One region of the Caballeronia sp. DA-9 genome, then DNA from elsewhere that is predicted to be linked to it. Evidence: predicted binding sites of a transcription regulator. Region 1 holds the regulator's gene; each other region holds the start of a gene.
What was found. The regulator LexA, encoded in region 1, represses DNA repair genes until DNA is damaged. The targets are predictions, from matches to a motif close to ACTGTATNNNNATACAGT.
Positions count from the first base shown of each region.

Region 2: ACRWA7_RS28390 (ATP-dependent helicase) is a predicted target of LexA. The motif match lies at 2,076-2,093, and genes of this name have one in related genera.
Region 3: ACRWA7_RS03425 (VRR-NUC domain-containing protein) is a predicted target of LexA. The motif match lies at 1,698-1,715, and genes of this name have one in related genera.

Region 1 is NZ_CP195133.1:1,659,936-1,663,214, reverse strand. Features, by position in the region: gene ACRWA7_RS23920 (sulfate ABC transporter substrate-binding protein) at 1-550, opposite strand, end outside; gene lexA (transcriptional repressor LexA) at 845-1,501, shown strand; gene ACRWA7_RS23910 (hypothetical protein) at 1,707-2,102, shown strand; gene ACRWA7_RS23905 (DUF2939 domain-containing protein) at 2,251-2,868, shown strand; gene ACRWA7_RS23900 (universal stress protein) at 2,886-3,279, opposite strand, start outside.
Region 2 is NZ_CP195133.1:2,642,755-2,646,033, forward strand. Features, by position in the region: gene ACRWA7_RS28390 (ATP-dependent helicase) at 1-2,033, opposite strand, end outside; gene ACRWA7_RS28395 (hypothetical protein) at 2,203-2,457, opposite strand; gene ACRWA7_RS28400 (hypothetical protein) at 2,526-2,915, opposite strand.
Region 3 is NZ_CP195131.1:746,552-749,830, forward strand. Features, by position in the region: gene ACRWA7_RS03420 (UDP-N-acetylglucosamine 1-carboxyvinyltransferase) at 169-1,470, opposite strand; gene ACRWA7_RS03425 (VRR-NUC domain-containing protein) at 1,720-3,279, shown strand, end outside.

The DNA.
Region 1 (3,279 bases):
CGCCCGGCAGATGTTCCGCATACGCCCACGCCGCGAGGTAGTTCCAGCGTGCGCCGCCGGACGTCTTGGGGTTCGGCGTCACAATCGATACACCCGGCTTGACCAGATCCGGCCAGTCCTTGATCTGCTTCGGGTTGCCCTTGCGCACGAGGAAGACGATCGTCGACGTGTACGGCGACGCATTGTCCGGGAGGCGTTTTTGCCAGTCCTGCGCCACGATGCCCTTCGCCGACAACGCATCGATGTCGTAAGCAAGCGCCAGCGTCACCACATCGGCTTGCAAGCCATCCAGAACGGCGCGCGCCTGACCGCCCGAGCCGCCGTGCGACTGCTTGAACGTGACGGTTTCGCCAGTCTCGGCTTTCCATTTCTTGCCGAAAGCCTGATTGAAGTCCTGATACAGCTCACGCGTCGGGTCGTACGACACGTTGAGAAACGAGGTATCGGCGTGCGCCTGCGCGATCATCCCTACCCCCGACGCGGCCCCGATAACCGCTGTCGCCAGCAGTTTCCTTGCACGCGCGCCCCATCCCGAATTCCGACTCAGCATTCCCCGTTCTCCGTCTTATGGTGTTTGATGGGCTGAGTCTATCGACGGGCTTTCATTATTAAAAATAATTGTTCCTCATTCTTTTAGATCGAAAAGTGCTAATGAAGGCTGGAAGCGGCGTTGCGACCAATAAATGGCTGTTGAAGCGCCGCATTTTGGGCTGTCGTGTGGTGCAAACGACGTCGAACTTAAAGTAAAGCTTGAAAAGCGGCGAATACTGTATAAAACTACAGGCATCTGTTCATCCATACAGTGGATCGCGGACCAGACAAGGGGCTAAAGCACGTGACCAAAATGAGCAAACTGACTGCGCGGCAGCAAGAGGTGTTTGAACTGATCCAGCGCGCTATCGAGCGGACGGGATTTCCGCCCACGCGCGCCGAGATTGCCGCGGAACTTGGCTTCAGTTCGGCCAATTCCGCCGAGGAACATCTTCGTGCACTGGCTCGTAAAGGAGTGATCGAGCTGGCCGCCGGATCGTCACGCGGTATCCGCTTGCTGAACCAGGCAGGTCCCGACGACGGACCGCATCAATTCACGTTGCCGCATGCCAGTATCATGCAATTGTCATTGCCGCTGGTCGGGCGCGTGGCTGCGGGCAGCCCGATCCTTGCGCAGGAACATATCTCGCAGCATTTCGCCTGTGATCCGGCCTTGTTCTCCAGCAAGCCCGACTATCTGCTGAAGGTTCGCGGACTTTCCATGCGAGACGCAGGCATCTTCGACGGCGACCTTCTCGCGGTGCAAAAGAAGAACGAAGCCAAGGATGGCCAGATCGTTGTCGCGCGCCTTGGCGACGACGTAACGGTGAAACGCTGGAAGCGCCGTCCTGACGGGGTTGAACTGATCGCCGAAAATCCTGACTACGAAAATATCTTCGTGGCTTCGGGCAGCGACGAATTCGCACTTGAAGGTATTGCTGTAGGACTGATTCGATCCGGCGAACTCTGACGCGCGCCGGATGCTGTTGAATTAACGACGGCGTTTGGTTTTGTTCGGTTCTTTCGTTCAAGACGCTGTTTTCTGAATCTGCGTGGCGGCAACGGGTGCTCCTGCTTCCGGCCGCGCCACAGTCGAATTTCCGGTTTTGTAAAGCGTGACGGACATCGCATTCGCGATTGACCGGCGCGCACCCTATTGTTCACGGAGAAACATCATGGAACGATTTGCCCGTCTGTTTTCTGTCGCGTTTTTATCGGCTGCGTCAGCTTCTTTTGCGCCCGCAGCGCGCTCACCACTTTCGTTCAGGCAATTCCGGGAGTTCGGCCGCTTTCGGCATTTGCGCGCGCTGATTTCCTGCAAGACGCGCAAGGACACCCATACGCCAGACCTCTTCGACGAACCGCCCGTCCTGCCGTCGCGGCAGCCAGCGTTCGCGCGTGTGTCGCTGAATGCTTCCGTGCATGCGCAGGCTGAGCGGCGTGCACCGGTACGCGTTTATCGCGGTGAATCGCGCGTCATCATGGTTGGAAATATTGAAGCGGTGTCGCGCATGATCGACCGCTGCGTCGACGAAGAACGTGCGGGTGTCGAAGGTGGCTTGCTTGCATGAACCTTCGGGTCGTTTTTTTGCCAATGAGTTTGAGGGATCGATTTCGTGGCGGCGCGGTCAACTAACAGTGGTTGGACTTCTCGCGCCCGGAAATTCGCGGTTCGCTCATCCAGTTATTCAGCTCATTTGCACGAAGGCGCCCTGACGTATGTCTCGTACGAGCAAGTCGGTTTTAACTGCATTGATTGTGGTTGCGGTCATCGCGGCGCTCGGGATGTTCTACGCGTCCCCGTATATCGCGCTCGACAGGATCAAACGCGCCGCCGACGCTCGCGACGCCGCGACGGTGAATGCATACGTGGACTTCCCGCTGTTGCGTGAGAGCCTGAAGGACCAGGTCGGTCAACTGATTACGCGAAAGATCGATGTGCAAAAAAGCGGCAATCCGCTGGCGCTACTTGGTGCAATGATCGGCGCGGCGTTGATTGGCCCGCTCGTGGATTCGTATGCAACGCCGGATGGCGTAGCGGCGATTTTAAATGGCATGCCGCCGCGAGGCGAGCCCGGCGAGAAACCACCGGCTCCGTCTTCGAGCGATCCCACGGCTGCTGGAACACCGCCAGCCTCGCCACAACCGCCGCCCGTGACGAGCACGCCTGCCCAACCCGCGCCCAAACAGCCGCCTCGGACTACTGCTGGCTACAGGAGTTTCGATACCTTCGCGGTCAACTACCAGCATGGCGCCGGAGACGCGCGCTACTCGGCCATTCTCAAACGATACGGCCTGTTCTCGTGGAAACTGGTGGGTATCGAGTTGAACGGGTGAACCGGGCAGGTTCGTCGTCAAGCATTCACTTCCGCCTTCGCAGGCACTGCGGCATGCGCCGCGTCCTCCTGCTCGGCCGTTGATCCGACCGGCGACACGGCCACCAAAATGCTGCACGACACACGGTCCATCAGCGGTGTGTTACCCGCGCCCATCCACCACCGTGCAAGGCCCGTGCGGCAACGGTGTCCGACCACCACCAGATCCACCTGCAGGCTTTGCGCCAATCCGGCGATTTCATCGATAGGATGACCGAACGCAAAATGACCCTGCGCGCTCACGCCGCGCTCCGTCAGCCACTCCACGCCTTCGCGCAAGATATCCCGTGCGGCGTCTTCGAAGCGCCCGCAGGCCATGTCCGTAAGCAGGCCTGCGCTTTGTGCAATGCTGGAACGCATATCCACAACGGCC
Region 2 (3,279 bases), 980 kb from region 1:
GGCACGTGCGGCCACGCGCGCGCTTCGAATTGCGGCATCAGATGCGCGGGAATGAAACGCGTACGCGCCGCCCACACGTGACGGTCGCCCATGGCGGTCTGGTTGTGCACGTAGAACCGCTGCGGCGTGACAATGTGCAGATCCTCTTTTGCCCGCGTCATGGCGACGTATAACAGCCGCCGTTCTTCATCGATTTCCTCGTCGCTGCCCGTGCCCATGTCCGACGGAATGCAGCCGTCCACGCCGTTGAGCACAAACACGTTCTTCCATTCCTGACCCTTCGCGGAATGGATGGTGGAGAGAATCAGATAGTCTTCATCGATAAGCGGCACACCCGATTCGTCGCTCGTGGCATCGGGCGGATCGAGTGTGAGTTCCGTGAGGAAACGCTCGCGCGTGGGATACGTCGATGCAATGCTTTCCATCTGCAGCACGTCGCCATGACGGATTGCCGCGTCTTCGTGATTGCGCTCCAGATGCGGTTCATACCAGCGCCGGATCATCTCGAATTCGGCCGGCCAGCCGCTTTCCCGCGCGCAGACCTTTGCCATCAACCCGGCGAAGACCGGCCAGTCCTCACTCGCGCGTGGTGGCGGCGCGAATGCCGCCAACGCGGCTGACGTATCGCCGCGCTCCGCCACCTGATCCAGTACGCGTCCAGCGATGGCCGGTCCGATACCCGGCAGCAACTGCACCACGCGAAATCCCGCAACACGGTCCCGCGGGTTCTCGGCCCAGCGCAATACGGCCAACATATCTTTTACATGGACGGAATCGAGGAACTTCAACCCGCCGAACTTCACGAACGGAATGTTGCGCCGCGTGAGCTCGATTTCGAGCGCCGCGCTGTGATGGGCGGCACGGAACAGCACGGCTTGCTGCTTGAGCGTCATGCCGCCTTCCCGCGCTTCGAGCACCTGCTCGACCACATAGCGCGCCTGATCGGCTTCGTCGGCGACGGAAACAAGGCGCGGCCGTTGCGCCGACGCCTTGTCCGTCCAGAGGTTTTTTGTGTATCGCTCGGTGGCGAGCCCGATCACCGCATTCGATGCCGCCAGGATCGGCTGCGTGGAGCGGTAGTTACGCTCGAGCGTCACGCATTTGGCGGGCGGATCGAAGTGATTCGGAAAATCGAGGATGTTGCGCACCGTCGCGCCGCGAAACGAGTAGATGGACTGCGCGTCGTCGCCGACGACGGTCAGGCCGCGGCCGTCGGGTTTCATTGAAAGCAGGATGGACGCCTGGAGCTTGTTGGTGTCCTGGTATTCGTCGACGAGAACATGGTCGAAACGGCTCGACAAATCCGCCGCCACCGATGGCTCCGCCGCCAGATGCGACCAGTAGAGCAGCAGGTCGTCGTAGTCGAGCACGCTTTGCTGCTGCTTCGCGTGGACATAAGCGGCGAAAAGACGCCGCAGGTCGTCCTCCCATTCGCGACACCACGGAAACGCCTGGTCGAGCACGGTCGGGAGCGGCGCACCCGTATTGACCACGCGCGAGTAGATGGCAAAGCACGTGGACTTGGCCGGAAAGCGCTTTTCCTTCGCCGATAAACCCAGTTCGTGCCGCACGAGGTTCATCAGATCGGCGGAATCCTCACGGTCGTTGATGGTGAATGACGGCGACAGTCCGACCAGATCCGCGTAGTCGCGCAACAAACGCGCGCCCACGCTGTGAAACGTGCCCGACCAAGTGAGCCCCTGTGCCAACCCGCTGCGATTTCCAAGCGCATGTGTGGCAATGCGCGTCACCCGGCGCGTCATTTCGCTGGCCGCGCGCCGCGAAAAAGTCAGCAGCAGGATTCGGCGCGGATCGGCGCCCTTTACCAGCAAGTGCGCCACACGATGCGCAAGCGTGTTCGTCTTGCCCGATCCCGCACCCGCGATCACGAGCAACGCGCCAGCCGGATTCTTGACATCGGTTCCGTATTCCACGGCTTCGCGCTGGGCCTCGTTGAGCTTGGCGAGATAAAGCGCCGTATCCGGAACGGCGGATTCTACTTTCGGCGATGGTTCGACAGCAGGGACGGGAATGGGCGAAAGCACGGCGCGTCATCACAAAAACGGGTGACGCACACTGTATATCCATACAACCTGCTCACGCAAGCGCTTGATTGTGGAACGCTTTTGGCCCTTAAAAACAATGGCCCGCCGAGCTTGCGCTCGACGGGCCATGCCAATGCCTAAAACATCCAGGCAAAGATCAATCCGCTTTCTTTGCGCTCTTCAGCTTCGCATCAGCCGCGGCTTCGTTCGCCTCGGATTGCGATTCGGTCTTCTTCTTGTCGGCCTTGGCTTGCGCGACATTCGCATCCTTGTCGGCGTCAGCCTGCTTCTTTGCTGCCTTCTTTTCGGCGTGCGTGGGCTCGGTGGTGGTTTGCGCTATCGATGCGGTCGCAGCGGTCGCAAACGCGCCAGCAAGCAAGGTAGCCAATAAACGATGTGTGGTCCGCGTCATCATGTTCTCCTTCTATTTTTTATAAACGCGGCGCAATGAATCTGGCCGCGTTCATCGATACATTGCGCTTAGTGCTGCAGGTTCGTGTCCTGCGGGCCATTCGGTTCGGCGGACTTGAGTTCGTCATTGGCCGTTTGCTTGTCGGCTTTCTTGTTGATCTTGGCGTTGCGCACTTGCTCCTTGTACTGCTCCTTGGCTTCCTTGCTGGTTGCCTTCATTTCCTGCTTGGACGCCTTCTTCGATGCCTTGTACTCGGCATTGGCCTGAGCGTTCGCATTGCGCTTCTGAACGAGCGGATCCGTAGGCGCCGGAGCCGTGAGATTTTGCGGCGCGGGCGTCACCTGGGCGGGTGTCTGGCCACCAGCATCGGCGGCGGACGGCTGTGCGGTCTGCGCGAACGCGGAACCTGCAAGAGCGACAAAAGCAGTACCGAGCAGCATCTTCTTGACTTGCAACATATTCAATTCCTCTCTGACGATTGTTGTTACCGGGACAGTGGCAACGCAGGCGGCGTAAATCGTGTCCTGAGACCGCCCTGGATACCTTTCTGGTAGTCGCATTGCAACCGCCCGTTCTGTTCACAACTGACTACGTAATACGATTGACCCTATGCCAGCCGCCGGGTTCGATGAAATCCGTCACTGTTACCGAAGGTTTCATTTGCTGACATATTGTCAAGCAGGCAACGGCCGGATTTACCGGGACAGTGCTGCAGTCGCACATGGCGTGCCCGGTTCTGAAATGCTGAATGGAATTACGGTCTTCCGCTGGTTTATGATGTGCGCCCCGCCCGGTCTCAACCCGGGTCTCACCTGCGAAGAA
Region 3 (3,279 bases), on a different replicon from region 1:
TATTTAATTTGAGCAGGCTTGAATGAATGGATGTCTTTAATTGGAAGCACCTGATTTCAGGCGTGAAAAGACGATGATTAAGGGCATTGCCTTGAAGGAAAGCGTTTGCGCGCTTTGCAGCGCGTCAATGCACGGCGAATACCTCGTGCATTGACGCGCCGCTTCGCATTATTCGCTACTGGTCCATTCCACGTTCGCCCCGACCGATCGCAGGTTCTCGACAAAGCGCGGATGCGCGCGCCGGATCGGCAGGGCGTTGATGATCTCCGAGCGCCCCTCGATGCTCGCGGCAACCATCAGCAACGCGATCGCCACGCGAATGATGTACGGGCTTTCGACCTTGGCCGGCGTGAGCGTGAGCCCTCCGAACGTGATCAGCCGATGTGGGTCCGACAGGAACACGTGCGCGCCGAACTTCGACAGTTCGCCCGACCAGCCCATGGCGCCGTCATACACCTTGTTCCAGAACATCGCGCTGCCCTCGGCCTTCACGCCAAGCGCGATGAAGATCGGCAGCAGGTCGACAGGAAGGTAGGGCCACGGCGCCGCCTCGACCTTGGTGAGGATGTTCTGCGTGAACGGCCGGCGCACGCGCAGCGGGCCGTCGCGAACGGTACGCGACCAGCCGCTGCTGTGCTCCACGTGCACGCCGAATTTCGCGAAGGTCCGGTCGATCAGCGGAAACTGTTCAGGCGCCGTATTTTTCACCGCGATGTCGCCGCCCGTGATTGCACCAAGCGCGAGGAACGTCGCGATCTCATGGAAATCCTCGCTGAAACGGAACTCGCCGCCGCCCAGCTTCTTGCCGCCTGTCACGGTGATGCGCGAGGTTCCGATACCCTCGATTGCCACGCCGAGCATCGCGAGAAAACGGCAGAACTCCTGCACGTGCGGCTCCGACGCCGCGTTGACCAGCGAGGACGTGCCGTTTGCCGACGCAGCGCAGAGCACGAAGTTCTCGGTGGTCGTTACCGACGCATAGTCGAACCAGTGATCGTTCGCGCTCATCTGCGTGTCGGCGCGCACGATCAACGAGTCGGACGTCCGCTCGATGCGCGCGCCGAAGCGCTCGAAGACCTCGACGTGCGGGTCGATCTCGCGCACGCCGAGCGTGCAGCCCTTGACGTCGTTTTCGAGGCGCGCCACGCCGAAGCGCGCAACGAGCGGCGGCACCAGCATGATGGAAGAACGCATCTCCTCGGGCAGCCGGTGTTCGGCCGGATCGAACCGCGTTGCATGATGATGCAACTGTAGAACACCGGTTGCAAAGTCCATTGACACGCTGCTGCCGAGCATGCGGAAAATATCGAGGATCTTCTTGACGTCGGTGATCTCGGGAACACCGACAAGCCGCAACGGCTGGTCCGTCAGAAGGGTGGCGCAAAGAATGGGCAGGACGGCGTTCTTGTTGGCGGACGGAGTGATTTCACCGCGTAGCGGGATGCCGCCGTGGACGATCAGGTTGGACATGTAGGGGTGCCGGGCATTGAAGAGCAAGGCGCATATGATGCCATTGCGTTGAACGTTTGCCTGCACCGCGCGGTCAATTTTTGATGTCGCTGTCTGCGCGGCACGACATTGGAGTGCACTTTTCAGAATGCGCACCCGGCCCCTATTTTTTTCGCGTGCGGTTCGCGCTTTTTGTTCAGCAAAGTACCGTTACGTTTCAGCAAGACGCCTTCGGCGGTATCATGATGACTGTATATACATACAGTCATCATGAGCGACTCTACTTCGACGCCGCTGCCTGATTTTCAGCGGCGTTTCTATTACCTGGTGAACTTCGAGCGCGCGCTTCAATGGCTCGCGGATCGCTACGACGACCTGTGGGTGCAAGACGAACGCGTTTTCCTGCGCGAATTTCCAGCGTTGCCGCTGGCATCGCGGGCGCTGCTCGTACGCATGCTGATGCGCGTGGGTCCGTACTTCCGCGCGAGTAGACTCGTCTACGAGGAAATCGGATGTCCTTGCGAAGCACTCGCGCCGCTGAGTGCGCTTGGCTGGGCAGATCCAGATCCCGCAATCACGCTCGACGAAATCTTTTCCCTTCACACCAGGCCCGAACTGGCGAAGATTTTCCCGCCCGTCCGGGGCGCGGCCAGCACGCGAAAAGCCGAATTACAGGAATCGTTGCTGGCGGCGTATCCCGGGGCGCAAGTTTACAGGCAATGGCACCCGGACTCGCACGACGTCGTGATCCGCCTGAACGTAAGCAGCTTGTGCGAGCGCTTGAGGCTCATGTTCTTCGGCAACTTGCGGCAAAGCTGGGCGGAGTTCGTGCTCGCGGACCTGGGGATCGTACGCTATGAGCGCGTCGTGCTCGAACGGTCGTCGCGCGCATTCCAGAGCCGTACGGATATCGATTCATTTCTGGCGACGCGCGCATACCGCGACCTGCTCGACACCATCAATGATTTGCCATCCATCGAAGCCATGATTTCCAATATAGAAGCGTTGACGTGCGAGCGCGCGTGGCTCGAGCAACGCCGGCAGAAGCTGTTGTATCGCCTCGGGCAGCACTGCGAACGGCTTTGTTACTGGGAGGCGGCGCTGTCGGCGTATCGGACCTGCGCGTTTCCGGGCGCGCGGCATAGGCGCATGCGGGTAATGGAACGGGCCGGTCTTTATTCCGATGCATACTCCCTGGCGCGCGACGCATGCAATGACCCGGGGACCGAAGAGGAGGCGCAACGGGCAGCACGCATGTTGCCAAGGCTTCGGCGCAAGCTCGGGCTTCCCACGGAGCCCGTAAGCAGGCCGCGCGCGGTCGAGCGTCTCGAGGTTGTCTTGCCCATGCCGGCCAAGGTTGCCCCGGTGGAAATGATCGTTCGCGACGCACTCAGCGAGCCGGGCGCAAGCGTGCATTACGTCGAGAACACGCTGATCAATTCGCTTTTCGGCTTGCTGTGCTGGGACGCGATCTTCACGCCGCTGGCGGGCGCGTTTTTTCATCCGTTTCAACGCGCTCCGGCAGATCTTCATTCGCCTGGCTTTCATGCGGCGCGGCGCGATAAGTTCGAACGTTGCCTCGCGCTGCTCGATGACGGCCGGCATAAGCACGCAATCCGCTCGGCGTTCGTGGCGAAGGCTGGAGTGCAGTCGCCGTTCGTGCACTGGGCAGTGCTGAGCGGCGATCTGCTGGAACAGGCGCTTGCGTGCCTGCCCGCCGCGCATATGAAGTTATGGTTTCGCCGCCTCTTGCAGGACATCGCCGCAAACCGCAGCGGTTTTCCGGACCTGATCCGCTTCTGGCCCGAGCACGGCCGATACGAAATGATC